Regions from separate parts of the Solidesulfovibrio magneticus RS-1 genome, predicted to be linked through region 1. Evidence: predicted binding sites of a transcription regulator. Region 1 holds the regulator's gene; each other region holds the start of a gene.
What was found. Region 1 encodes sigma-54, which starts transcription at its own class of promoters, with help from an activator protein. Its sites were predicted from a motif close to CTGGCACGGNNNNTGCTT; they were not measured.
Positions count from the first base shown of each region.

Region 2: DMR_RS05290 (protoporphyrinogen/coproporphyrinogen oxidase) is a predicted target of sigma-54. The motif match lies at 1,983-2,000, and genes of this name have one in related genera.
Region 3: flgB (flagellar basal body rod protein FlgB) is a predicted target of sigma-54. The motif match lies at 2,600-2,617, and genes of this name have one in related genera.

Region 1 covers NC_012796.1:2,886,258-2,890,532, forward strand. The annotation lists gene rapZ (RNase adapter RapZ) at 1-457, opposite strand, end outside; gene DMR_RS12360 (PTS sugar transporter subunit IIA) at 546-995, opposite strand; gene hpf (ribosome hibernation-promoting factor, HPF/YfiA family) at 996-1,544, opposite strand; gene rpoN (RNA polymerase factor sigma-54) at 1,595-3,025, opposite strand; gene DMR_RS12375 (KdsC family phosphatase) at 3,156-3,692, opposite strand; gene DMR_RS12380 (CTP synthase) at 3,903-4,275, opposite strand, start outside.
Region 2 covers NC_012796.1:1,279,377-1,283,651, reverse strand. The annotation lists gene DMR_RS05305 (lipoate--protein ligase) at 1-243, shown strand, start outside; gene DMR_RS05300 (tetratricopeptide repeat protein) at 342-1,139, opposite strand; gene DMR_RS05295 (RNA recognition motif domain-containing protein) at 1,633-1,911, shown strand; gene DMR_RS05290 (protoporphyrinogen/coproporphyrinogen oxidase) at 2,029-3,408, shown strand; gene DMR_RS05285 (M24 family metallopeptidase) at 3,687-4,275, shown strand, end outside.
Region 3 covers NC_012796.1:5,107,243-5,111,517, forward strand. The annotation lists gene rpiA (ribose-5-phosphate isomerase RpiA) at 1-648, shown strand, start outside; gene DMR_RS21245 (IMP cyclohydrolase) at 876-1,469, opposite strand; gene DMR_RS21250 (tetratricopeptide repeat protein) at 1,756-2,328, opposite strand; gene flgB (flagellar basal body rod protein FlgB) at 2,681-3,091, shown strand; gene flgC (flagellar basal body rod protein FlgC) at 3,093-3,536, shown strand; gene fliE (flagellar hook-basal body complex protein FliE) at 3,549-3,875, shown strand; gene fliF (flagellar basal-body MS-ring/collar protein FliF) at 3,915-4,275, shown strand, end outside.

The DNA.
Region 1 (4,275 bases):
GGATGGTGAAATGGGTGGTGTCCAGCACCATGTCGGCGGCGTCGCGAAGGGGCCGCATGCGTTCGCGCTCGGCCAGGGCGGCCTGCTCCAGGCCCATGTCGGCGCTTTCCAGGGGATGGGGCCGGCGGGTAGTGGCGTAGCGGCGGATGATCTCACCGTTATCGGCCTCGAAAAAGATGATCTGGGTAAGGTCCTGTTTACGCCGCACCTCGGCCAGGGTCGCGCCCCAGTCGGTGTCGAGGTCGGCCTGGCGCACGTCCATGCCCAGGGCCAGGCCCTTGTAGCGCTGGCCGCCCTTGTCGTCGAAAAGGCTCATGAGCTTGGGCACGAGGCTGACCGGCAACCCGTCCACGCAAAAAAAACCCAGGTCCTCGAAGACGCGAAGGGCTGTGGATTTTCCGGACCCGGACAGGCCGGTCAAGATAACGACGGGGAGTTCCCTGGCCGCATGTTCCATGGCATTCACCTTCCGGCCCAAGGGCTTAACAAATTTCCCGCGCGTTTGTGTGACAACAAACGCGCGGGAAACGTTTTTTCAGGGAGCCTTAGGCGGCGGCGAGCACCTGCCGCAAGGCCTCGTCGGTTTCGGCGGTCAGAAAGGCCCGCCGGAAGGATTCATCGGACAAAAGCCGCGAGATGTGGGCCAAAATGCGCAAATGCAGGCCCGCGACATGCTCGGGCGCGAGCACCAGGAAGAAGATGCGGCAGGGCTTGAAGTCCAGCGCATCGAAGCTGACGCCCGCAAGGCTTCTCCCGACGACGATGACGATGCGTTCGAGGCTCTCCATCTTGCCGTGGGGAATGGCCACCCCGTCGCCGATGCCCGTGGTTCCGAGGTTTTCCCGGTCGAGCAGCACCTGATGGGCGCGTTTGGCGTCAAAATCGGGCCACTGCTTCTTGATGGGGGCCACGAGCTCGGCCAACACTTCGGACTTGGACTCCGACGCAAGATTCCCGATGACGAACTCGGGCTGGAGATAGTCCTCTAACCGCATCTAAGCGCCCGTTCCAGGATCGATGAGGCCGAAGTCGCCGTTGCGCAGGCGGTAGATGACGTTGGGCCGTTCGGTTTCGGAGTTGATGAACACCAGGAATTCGTACTTGAGAGCCTCCAGCTGCATGGCGGCTTCTTCCACGGCCATGGGCTTGGGCTGATACTCGTCGGTTTCGATGATGGTGGGCACGCGGCCGCCGGCGGCGTCCTCGCTGATGCTGATGACGTCCATGCGGACCTGTTCCACGGTCTGGCGACGGCGGTCCTTTTGCTTCTCGCGGAACTTCTTGGCCTGGGCCTCGATCTTGTCGAGGATCAGGTCAATGGTGGAGTACATGTCCTCGGAGGTTTCGTGAGCCGAGATGTGCATATTGTCGGCCAGGAAGATGACGTCGGCCATCTGCCGGGTCTTTTCCACGGCCAGGTTGACCTGGACATCCGAGGTATCGGTGGACGAGGTGTACTTGCCAAGCTTTTCAAAGCGCTTCCTGGCATAATCGCGCAAATGATCAGACGGCTCGAAATTCTTGAAATTAAAGGTGATGTTCATAGAATCCTCCAGGCTGGCGTGGTGAGAGGCCGGAAACCCGGCCCGAAGCATCAGAAAACCGCCTTGCGCTTCGACGACGACTCGATTCCCATGGCCGTGCGATACTTGGCCACGGTTCGCCGGGCGATGTTGATTTGCAGTTCATCCTTGAGCATGTCGGCGATGGCCTCGTCGCTGATGGGCTTTTTGTCATTCTCGCCGGAAATAATGCGCTTGATCATGGCCTTGACCGACTCGGAGCCTACCGTGCCCCCGTCGTCGAGTTCCAGGGCGCTGTTGAAAAAGAACTTGAGTTCAAAGATGCCGTGGGGCGTGGCCACGTACTTGTTGGACGTAATGCGGCTGACGGTGGACTCGTGCATGCTGATGTCGTCGGCCACGTCCTTGAGGATCAGCGGCCGCAGCTTGGTCACGCCGTCCTCGAAAAATCCGCGCTGAAACTTCACGATGCTCTCCAGGACCTTATACAGCGTGCGCTGGCGTTGGTACAGGCTCTTCATAAGCCACATGGCCGAACGCATCTTGTCCTGGAGGTAGTCCTTGTCCTTGTCGTTTCGCGGCAGGCTGCCGTCGGTGTAGGACATGTTGAGTCCCAGGCGCGGCATCCCCTCCTCGTTGAGCAGGATGACGAAGTCCTCGCCGTACTTGTAGACGAAGGCGTCGGGGCTGACGTAGATCGGGTCCCCCGAACCGTAGCTGGCTCCGGGCATGGGATCGAGGGTCTGGATCAGCTCCAGGTATTCCTTGAGCTTTTCCATGGTCAGGTGAAATTTCTTGGCCAGGGGCTTGTAGCGCTTCTTTTCGAGATCTTCGAGATGCTCGCGCACCAGTTCGATGAGGATGGGATCGTCGTAGCCGTAGACTTCGATCTGAATGAGCAGGCATTCGCTGGGAGTGCGAGCGGCCACGCCCACGGGATCGAAGCGCTGGAGGCGGTGGAGCACCTTTTCGACATGCGCCGGGTCGGCGTTGGCCATGCCGGCGATTTCCTCGACCGTGGCCCGCAGATAGCCCGAGGAATTGAGGCTGCCGACGATGGTCTCGCCGATCTCCACTTCCTTGGCCGTGAAATTGGACAGGTGCATCTGCCAGCCGAGGTGGCCGTCGAGGGACGGCTTGGAGGCCAGGCGAGCGTCGAAAGCCATGCCCTCTTCGGGAACTTCCAGGTCGCGGGACAGGGACTGCTTGCTCGTGCTGGCGAAATCGCCAAGGTAGTCGTCCCACTCGGCGTTTTTGAGCAGCTCCTTTTCCATGGCCGCGTCGGCTCCCGTGGGGCCATTGTTGTCCTCGACCATGACGCGTTCGGGCTGGCGGTCCTCCTCGACGGATTCCTCCAGAAGAGGATTTTCCAAAAGCTCCTGCTGCACGCTTTCAAGCAGCTCCAGCCGCGACAGCTGCAAGAGCTTGATGGCTTGCTGCAGCTGGGGGGTCATCACCAGCTGTTGGGAAAGCTTGAGTTGCTGCCGCAGTTCCAGGGCCATGCTTACCGCCGTGCTCGAAAGTCGTTGACGTTACCGGGGTCGTCTCCGGGCTTTGCCCGGCTCAGGGCCACCCCGCCCAACAAAAACCATGCCACAATTGAAGCCTTGTGGCAATCGGCACAATCGGCCTTCAGCCGAGGAACCACTGGTAGGCCGCCTCCAGACGGCCCTTGGCGGCCAAAATGTAGCGCACGGCCTCGCGCACGGCGCCCTGCCCGCCTCCGCGCCGCGACACCCACAAGGCCAGATCGAGGATTTCGGGCTGGGCGTCGGCCACAGCCATGGGCAGACCGACCAGCTCCATGGGGCCGGCGTCCACCCAATCGTCGCCGAGAAAGGCGGCCTGATGCGGGGCCAGCCCGGCCCGGGCCAGGATGCCTTCCAGCACGGCCACCTTGCGGTAGTGGCCGGGGTGGTATTCCTCAATGCCCAGTTCCCGCATCCGGGCGGCCACGGCCGGGCTGTCCAGGCCGCTGACGACCGCCACGGCCAGCCCCGCCGCCTGGGCCGCCTTGATGCCTAAACCGTCGTGGACATGAAAACGCTTGGTCACCTCGCCCCGGGCATCGACGTAGATGCCGCCGTCGGTCATGACGCCATCGACGTCGAGCACCAGCAACTCCACGTCCCGGGCGCGCGCAATGGCCAGCTTGGCGTCTTCAGGCATAACAGCCTCCCTTGCGATGCGACGGCGGCATGGTTTGAACGCAAGGCCATGTCCCCAACCGCCGACAGGTGCAATCTAGCCCAAAAATCGCACCATGACCAGAAGATAAACGTTTTTAGCGCCTTGCCAAGCCATGCAGCCCTTTGGCCGAAAAAAAGTCCGGAGAAGCCGCCTTCCCCGGACCGTGCAATCTTTTTGCGCTTGGGCCGTCTAGCCCTTGTGCCGCTTGGCCGCGGCCACGAACTCGCGGAACAGCGGATGCGGACGCATGGGGCTGCTTTTGAATTCGGGATGGAACTGGCAGCCCAGGAACCAGGGATGGTCGGGCAGCTCCACCATCTCGACCAGTTCGCCGTCCGGGGACAGGCCGCTTAAGACCAAGCCGGCTTCCTCAAAATTGCCGGCGTAGGCCTTGTTGAACTCGTAGCGGTGGCGGTGGCGCTCGGAGATTTCCGACGCGCCGTAGGCGGCGGCCGCCTTGGTGCCCGGCGCGACCACGCAGGGATAGGCGCCCAGGCGCATGGTGCCGCCCTTGTCGCTGGTCGGGTCGCGGTGCTCGATGGTCTGGGTGCGGAAGTCGTAC
Region 2 (4,275 bases), 1.6 Mb from region 1:
ACCCGGACGCGCCGCACGCCCGGCGGGCTCATCGAGGCCCATCTGGACGTCAAAGGCGGCGTCATCCTTGCGGCGCGGCTTCTGGGCGACTATTTCGGCCGGCGCGACGTGGCCGAGCTGGAAGCGGCGCTGGCCGGCTGCCGCCACGACCGCGACGCCCTGGCCGAACGCTTGGGCGGGGTGGAGCTGGGCGAGTATCTGCTGGGCGTGGGCGTGGAGGATTTGGTGGAATGTTTGTTTTAGGGGGTGGGGGAAAGAGGAAAGAATGCCTCCGGCGGCTGGGGGCCTGAGGCCCCCAGACCCCCCAAGTGGGAAAATGATAAAGGGGGTTGCGAGGCCGGTCAGACGTCTTGCGCGGGCGGGGACGCAGCCCCAGGCGTAGCGTCGCCAATGGCTGCCGTGGCCGCCTGGCGGCGGGCCGCCTTGGCCAGCTTGGCCGCGATGAGAAAACCGGAGTTGAGCGCCAGACAACGCTCGGCCGCCTCCACCGCGCCGTCGTACTCCTCCAGTTCGTAGAGCACCCGGCCGAGATTAAACAACAGGTTCTCGTCGTTTTCGCTGACGGCCAGGGCTTTCTCGTAATACGACTTGGCCAGGGCCAGCAGCCCGGCCTTGCGCATCCGAATGCCGAATTCGTTGAACAAAAACTTGTTTTCCGGGCCAAAGGCCAGCTCGATGCCCATGATCTTGTCGAAAATGTCGCGGGCGTCGTCGAGCTTGCCGCCGGACAGGTAGGCGTTGCCCAGGCCGAAGATGGCGCGCAGGTTCTCGGCGTCGTAGGCCAGGGCTTTCTGGAAGGATTCCTCGGCCCGCTCCAGCCGGCCGGCCTCCAGATGTTTCTCGCCCCGCTCCAGCTCGGCCTGCATGGCTTCCATGCGCGGCTTGACCAGATTGTAGTACATGAGCGGCTCGGGCTTGAACTTCTGGAGGAATTCCTCCTCAGTGATCGGCGTGACCTCGCCGCTGGGCACGCTGTTGCCGTTTAAGGCCTGCACGCTGATGCCCGCCTCAGGTGTTTTTTCGGCGTAATAATAGATCGCGCGTTCAGCGCTCTGCGTGGTGCCGCCAAACCCTGTCTTGTAGGTTTCCCGCACCGATACGGCCACGGCGAAACGTTTGGCCCCGATTTTTCCCGTCATGGCGTCGTACAGCCCTCCCTGACGTTGGTGCGCTTGGCCTGCGCTCGAGCACACAGGGGCAGGATAGTCCATTTCACCGCTGAAAGCATCCTCTTTGCGTCGGAATAAACGCCCTCAAGACGGGTTTGGAACAACGCAAACCGGAAAAATTTCAGGGCCTAAGGGAGAAAAGGAACAATTTTTCCTTGCCAGCCACTGACCGGTTCGTTATCGTTTTCCATGTTCGCTCAAACCCGTGACGACTTCGCGTGTGGTGCGTGACCGTCCTCCCCGTGTTTGCGCGGCGAGACTCTAACGGAGTCTGGAATACGAGTGCGCAACGCCTGCCATACCTTTCTTCGCCGTCCCGACGGACAGGCGCACTCCAACTGTCAGGCCTTCACGGCCCTTGGGCCGATGGGTTTGTCCTGGGGAGGAGCGTAGCCGGCGGGTAGCCCTCCTCCGTCCACGCTTCGCGTTCGCTGACGTCAACCGTTTTGGGAGTCCGTGTCTCATGTCCAAAAACATCTATGTTGGCAACCTGCCCTTCCGCACCACCGAGGAAAGCGTCCGTGACCTGTTTGGCCGTTACGGCCCCGTCCAGTCCGTCAAACTGATTTCCGACCGCGAGACCGGCAAACCGCGCGGCTTCGGATTCGTGGAGATGGACGACGACGCCGCCGCTGACGAAGCCATCCGGGCCCTGGACGGCGCCGAGTTCGAAGGCCGTAGCCTCAAGGTCAACGAGGCCAAGCCCCGCGCTCCGCGTCCCCCCCGCCGCCCGGCCTGGTAAACGACCGGCGCAACATCTTTCCTCCCGGGACCGGCTCGTCCGGCCCCGGGAGTTTTATTCTCCTTTGCCGGCTGGCCCTTTTCTTGCTCGCCTGCCCCCACCCTCCCGGAGGCAACCATGCGCGTCAAATATCTGATCATCGGAGCCGGCCCAACGGGCCTTGGCGCGGCCAACCGCCTGGCCGAACTCGGCGAAAACGATTTCCTCGTCCTGGAACGCCATCCCTATCCCGGCGGCCTGGCCGCCAGCTTCACCGATGCCGCCGGCTACACCTGGGACGTGGGCGGACACGTCGTTTTCTCCCACTACAAAGCCTTCGACAAGCTCCTCGATGAACTGCTTGGCGACGAGGTCCTGCGCCACCAGCGTGAATCCTGGATTCGCCTGGCCGGAACCTTCGTTCCCTACCCCTTCCAAAACAACATCCGCCGACTGCCCCCGGATCTCGTTTGGGAATGCGTCGAAGGGCTGCTGGCCGCCGGCCGCGACGCCGCAGCCGGAGTCCACCCCGATGCGCCGGCCAACTTCCGGGAATGGATAGACCGGGTGTTCGGCCCGGGCATCGCGCGGCTGTTCATGGTCCCCTACAATTTCAAGGTCTGGGCCCATCCGGCCACGGCCATGTCCCACCGCTGGATCGGCGAGCGCGTCTCGGTGGTGGACGCCGGGCGGGTGGTCAAAAACATCATCTACGGCACGGACGACGTGGCCTGGGGTCCCAACAACACCTTCAGCTTTCCCCTGCGCGGCGGCACGGGCGAGATCTTCCGCCGCCTGGCCCGTCGTTTCGCCGACCGGCTGCGCCTGGGCGAAGCCTGCCGCCGGGTCGATCCGGCCGAAAAGACCGTGCTCACCGCTTCTGGCGACGTCATCGTCTACGACCATCTGCTGACCACCGGCCCCCTGGACCGTTTCGTGGCCGACCAGCTGGAAGGGGCCAGCCCGGCCATGATCGAGGCGGCCGGACGGCTCAAGCACAGCGGCTCGGTCATCCACGGCCTGGGCTTTGCCGGCGCGCCCCCGGACCCGCGCTGCTGGATGTATTTCCCGGAAGCCGACTGCCCCTTCTACCGGGTCACCAATTTCCACAACTATTCGCCCTTAAACACCCCCGATCCCGACGGCATGATCCCGCGCAGCCGGGCGTTCATGACCGAGACGAGCTTTTCCGCCCACAAGCCGGCCGACTTCGCCGGCCTGGAGCGGGCCACCGTGGACGGCCTGGTCGCCACAACGCTTCTGGCTCCGGCCGACGTCGCCGGCCAGAACGCCTCCTGGGAGATGCGGGTGGACTACGCCTACCCCATACCCTGCCTGGAGCGCGACGCCGCCCTGGCCGTGCTCCAGCCGGCCCTGGAGTGCCTGGGCATCCAGTCCCGTGGACGCTTCGGCGGCTGGAAATACGAGGTCGGCAACATGGACCACTCCATCATGCAGGGCATCGAATGGGCCCAGCGGCACGTCCTGGGACAACCGGAAACCGTCTACACGCTTTAACAACCTGCCTCCGACGGCTGGGGGCCTGAGGCCCCCAGCCCCCCCACATGGAGAAATGTTTAGAGGGGGTTCGGCGAGGGTTGGCGCTTTGTCGGCCGGAAAGCCCAAAGACCGTCGATGACGCTTGACGGAAAACACCGTTGCCCCGGCGCGTCGGCCAGCCGAGGACGGCAGGTGTTTCCCCGGGCCATGTCCCGTCGGGCCGCTGGCCGGTTGACGTCGCCGGCCCGATCTGAAACACCTTCGCGGGCGGGCGCGTCCCGCCTGAAGGAGATGCCATGACCGCCACAGCCACAAGCGGCTGCCCCGTTTTCGCTGGCCGCCGCGACCGCTTGCGCGCCGCCCTGGCCGCCATGGGCCACGACGCCCTGCTCGTGTCCCACGCCGCCAACCGCTTCTATTTAAGCGGCTTCGAACTCCACGATCCCCAGTGCAACGAGAGCGCCGGCTATCTCGTGGTCACGGCCGACGGCGACGACTATCTCTTCACCGACGCCCGCTACCGCGACGCTGCCTTGCGCCTGTGGCCGGAACAAAACCTCTGCATCTACGGGGCCGGGCGCTACGCCGCCATCACGGATTTTCTCAAGGCCCGGGGCGTGACTCGCCTGGGATTCGAGCCGGCCAGCCTGTCCTTCGACGTCCACGGCCGACTGTCCGCGCTGATGCCCATGACACCCGTGGCCCTGGCCGTGGAACCGCTGCGACTGCGCAAGGACGCCGCCGAGATCGCCCGGATGCGCCGCTCGGCCGCCATCAACCACGGCGTCATGGCCAGCCTGCCGGACATTCTCCTGCCCGGACGCACCGAGGCCCAGGCCGCCTGGGAGATCGAAAAACGCTTCCGCGACCTCGGAGCCTCCGAGC
Region 3 (4,275 bases), 2.2 Mb from region 1:
CTGGTCGGCCCGGGCATGGCCGTGGGCCTGGGGCACGGCTCCACCGCCGTGGCCGTGGTCCCGTTTCTGGCCGCGCGCGCTGGGCGCGGGGAACTGGCCGGCACGGCCTTTGTGCCGGCGGCGCGCTACATGGCCCAGGCCCTTCGCGCCGCCGGCCTGCCCGTGGCCTGTCTTGATGATTTTCCCCGGCTGGCCCTGGCCATCGACGGAGCCGACGAGATCGCCCCCAACCTCGACTGCATCAAGGGCGGCGGCGGCGCACTTCTGTACGAGAAGATCGTGGCCCAGGCCGCCGAGCGCTTCGTGCTGGTGGCTGACGACGGCAAGTGCTCGCCGGCCCTTGGGACGCGCCATGCCCTGCCCGTGGAGGTCACGCCCTTCGCCCTGGCCCCCACCGTCGATTTCCTGGCGGCCATCGGCGGCGCGCCGACGCTGCGCCGTCGCCCTGACGGCGACCCCATGCGCACCCAGCGCGGCAACTGCATCTGCGACTGCGCCTTCGGCCCCCTGGCCGATCCGGCCGGGCTGGCGGCGCTGCTCGACGCCCGGGCCGGCGTGGCCGGGCACGGGCTTTTCGTGGGCCTGGCCCAGGCGGCCTTTATCGCCGGCCCGGACGGCGTGCAGGAGCTTTCCCGACCGGCCGGCTGAGCCGACCCCGGCGACACTCAGGGGCTGTTTAACCTGCGGCCGGCTGCACCGGACCCGGCGACTTAAGCGCCGCGGCCTCGAAAGGCCCTGGCGCGTAGTGCTGACAGCATCGGGAAACCGGGCATTTTCTTGAAAATCCGCGAGGATTTATCCAGGGTCGCGGCGCGTGGCGGACTTCGGCGGCCGGAAGCTCTTCAGCTTCCGGCCATCGAAGCATGGCGGGAGACTTAGGCGCCCGCCAGGTACGTGGCGATGGCGTCGTCGTAGGCGCTGGTCTGGCGGAAGGTGGCGGCGGCGGTTTTCTGGCGCAGGGCCAACGGCGCTTTCATGCCGTTTTGGGCCAGGGCGTCCATGACCTCGGGATAGAAGGCCGGGTCGGGGACCACCAGGATGGAGGCGAAATTTTTCGCCGAGGCGCGAAGCAGCGTCGGCCCGCCGATGTCGATCTGCTCCACCATCTCCGGCAGGGGCAGTCCCTTTTCCAGGGCCTTGCTGAAGGCGTAGAGATTGACCACCACCATGTCGAAGGCGGCGATGCCGTGCTTCTCCAGGGTGGCGACGTGTTCGGGGTTGTCCTTGTCGGCCAGGATGCCGCCGTGGACATTGGGGTGCAGGGTTTTGACGCGGCCGTTTAAAATTTCCGGGAACCCCGTCACGTCGCTGACGGAGGTGACGGGCAAGCCGGCTTCGACGAGCATCTTGCGGGTGCCGCCGGTGGAGACGAGTTCGACGCCGGCGGCGGACAGGAACCGGGCCAGTTCGGGCAGGCCGGACTTGTCCGTGACGCTTAAAAGCGCCCGTTTGACAGGCAGAAAATCCATGCTGGACCTCGCTTTTTCAGGCGAGGTGCCACATGGCGGCCGGCTTGGCAAGGGTGCAAGGGGCGCGCGGCGCAAAACGCCCTGCGCGCCTTACGTGGACACGACACGGGATGCAGGGCCGTGACGTCCGGCCGGGGCTGGGCGGCCCGGGCCGGACGTCGCGCAGGGGTGTCCATGGGCCGGTTCGACGCGGCTTGCATCGTCTCCCTGAAGCCTGGCAAAGCCTGGCCAAGGAGAAATTTGTCAGGACAAGGCTGTCCGGCCAGGGCCCGGACCGCTTCGCCGGCTAGGCCGCGATGCGCTTGAGCTCGTCGGCCAGTTCCCGGGCGGCGTCGTTGGCCGGGTCCTGGAGCAGGATCTGGTCGATCTCCGCCCCGGCTTCGCCATGGCGGCCAAGGCTCACCAGGCAACCGGCCAGGGTGAAGCGGACCTCGTGCTTGAGCGGATCCAGGGCCAGATAGTCCTGCAGGTAGGGCAGGACGTCGTCCAGGCGGTCGTCGGCATGGGCCAGACGGACCAGGCCGAACAGGGCCACCAGGTTTTCCGGGTTCTTGGACAGCGCGCCCTTGAAATGGGTGAACGCCTCGGCCGATTGGCCGCGCTCCATCTCAATAAGCGCCATGCCGGACAGGGACCGGTCGTCGGCTTCAATGGAAGACGCCTTGCGGTACAGCGTCATGGCGTCGTCAAGCTTGCCGCGCTGCACGGCGATGGTGGCCAACCCCAGATAGGGGTCGGGGTGCACGCCGTTGCTGGTCATGGCCTTGCCGTAATATTCCTCGGCCTTGTCCAGGTCGCCCATGAACAGATAGCATTCGCCGAGTTCCTTGTTGATTTCGTAGTCGAGTTGCCCACTCATGACATCCCCTCCGTTGGCGGCCCGTCGGGTGCTGGTTTCGGGCCTGGCCGGTTCGCGCCTTGACGGCGCAGCTGGTGCTCGTTGGTCCCGACGGCCAGGGCTGCCGGGCGTTTTCCTCCAAGCAATCCTCATGCCAAGAACCCCAACGCGCCGGCCGGCCGGCTCCACAGGCCCGCGACGCATGACGCTTTTGGGAAATTCGTCCGGCTTTATTAGAAAGTGAAACGAATAGGCGGCAAAAAATGCCCCCGGCCGCGCCGGGCTGATCGGGCTGGAACGCTTTTTGCCCAATAGGCTTTCGAAAACGGGCGGCCAGCCCGGAGACGACTCTCCCAAGCGGAGGAAACAGACCATGAAAACCATTTTTTCAAGCAATCTCGGGCTTCTCGGCAAGGTCATGGACCTGCATCAGGAGCGTCAGAATGTCGTCATGTCCAACCTGGCCAACCAGGACGTGCCCGCCTTCAAGGCCCGCACCCTGGAGTTCGAGCAGGAACTGCAGGCCGCGCTCAATATCGACGGCCGGGGCAAGATGACGCGCACCCAGGGCGGCCACATGCCCACGGTGTTCAATGCCGCCGGCTTCGAGGGCAACATCGACATGGGCTGGAAGCCCCGGGTCGTCCAGGGCCTGGACAGCGTGGACATGGATAAGGAAATGGCGGTCATGGCCAAGAATACGCTCATGTACAACGCCCTGACCGACATCACCAAGAAGAGTTTCGAAGGCCTGCAAAAGGTCATCATGGACGGAGGCAAGTAACATGGATCTCTTCACCGCAATGGACATCGGTTCGTCGGGCATGTCGGCCCAGCGGACCACCATGAACACCATCTCCATGAACCTGGCCAACATCAAGACCACCAGAACGGTCAACGGCGGCGGACCTTACGTGCGCAAGTCCGTCATGCTCGAATCGACTCCGGTGGACAGCCCGTTCTCCAAGGCCATGCAGTCGGCCCAGGACCGCGACCTGGCCGGCGTCAAGGTCACGAGCCTGGTCAACGACAACCGCCCGTTCCGCATGCAGTACGAGCCCGGCCACCCCGACGCCAACGCCGACGGCTACGTGGCCTATCCCGACATCAACGTGGTCGAGGAAATGGCCAACATGATCACGGCCATGCGCAGCTACGAAGCGTCCAGCTCGTCGATCGGCACCGTCAAGAACATGTTCAACAAGGCCCTGGAAATCGGCCGCAGCTAACGGAGAAGCGTCATGGCCATCCCTTCCCTCGCCCTCGCCGCCTACCAGAACGCCCTGTCCCAGTCCGGGGCCATCGAAGCCAAGGTGTCACGCTCCCTGGCCAAGCCGGCCGCGCCGGCCGAAGGGTTCGGCCAGATGCTCACCGACTCCGTCAAGCGCGTCAACGACATGCAAAACGGCAAGGACGCCATGGTCGAGTCCTTTGCCTCGGGCCAGACCCAAAACGTCCATGAACTCATGATCAATCTGCAAAAGGCCAGCTCCGCCATGCAGATGACCACGGCCGTGCGCGGCAAGGTCATCGAGGCCTACCGCGAACTCGTCAAGATCCAGTTCTAGCCCGCGCGACCGTAAACGAAGACCGCCAGGAGACCCGCCATGCCCGACTTCCTCAAGCAAAACTTCGAGAAGCTCATCCAGTACTGGTCCAACCGTTCCGCCGCCCAGCGCATCATGCTGGCCGGACTGGCCGCTTCCCTGGTCGCCGCCTTCGTGGTCATGCTGTTTATTCTCAACCAGCCCGACATGCGCGTACTCTACACCAACATGCCCCAGGAAGACGCCTCCCGGGTGGTGGAGCTCCTCAAGGCTTCCAAGACCCCCTACGAACTGCGCGACAACGGGGCCACCGTGCTGGTACCGGCCGAGGCCGTCTACGAGCAGCGCCTCAAGGTGGCCGGCGAAGGCGTCATGCGCGGCCAGGGCATCGGCTTCGAACTGTTTGACGAACTCAAGGTCG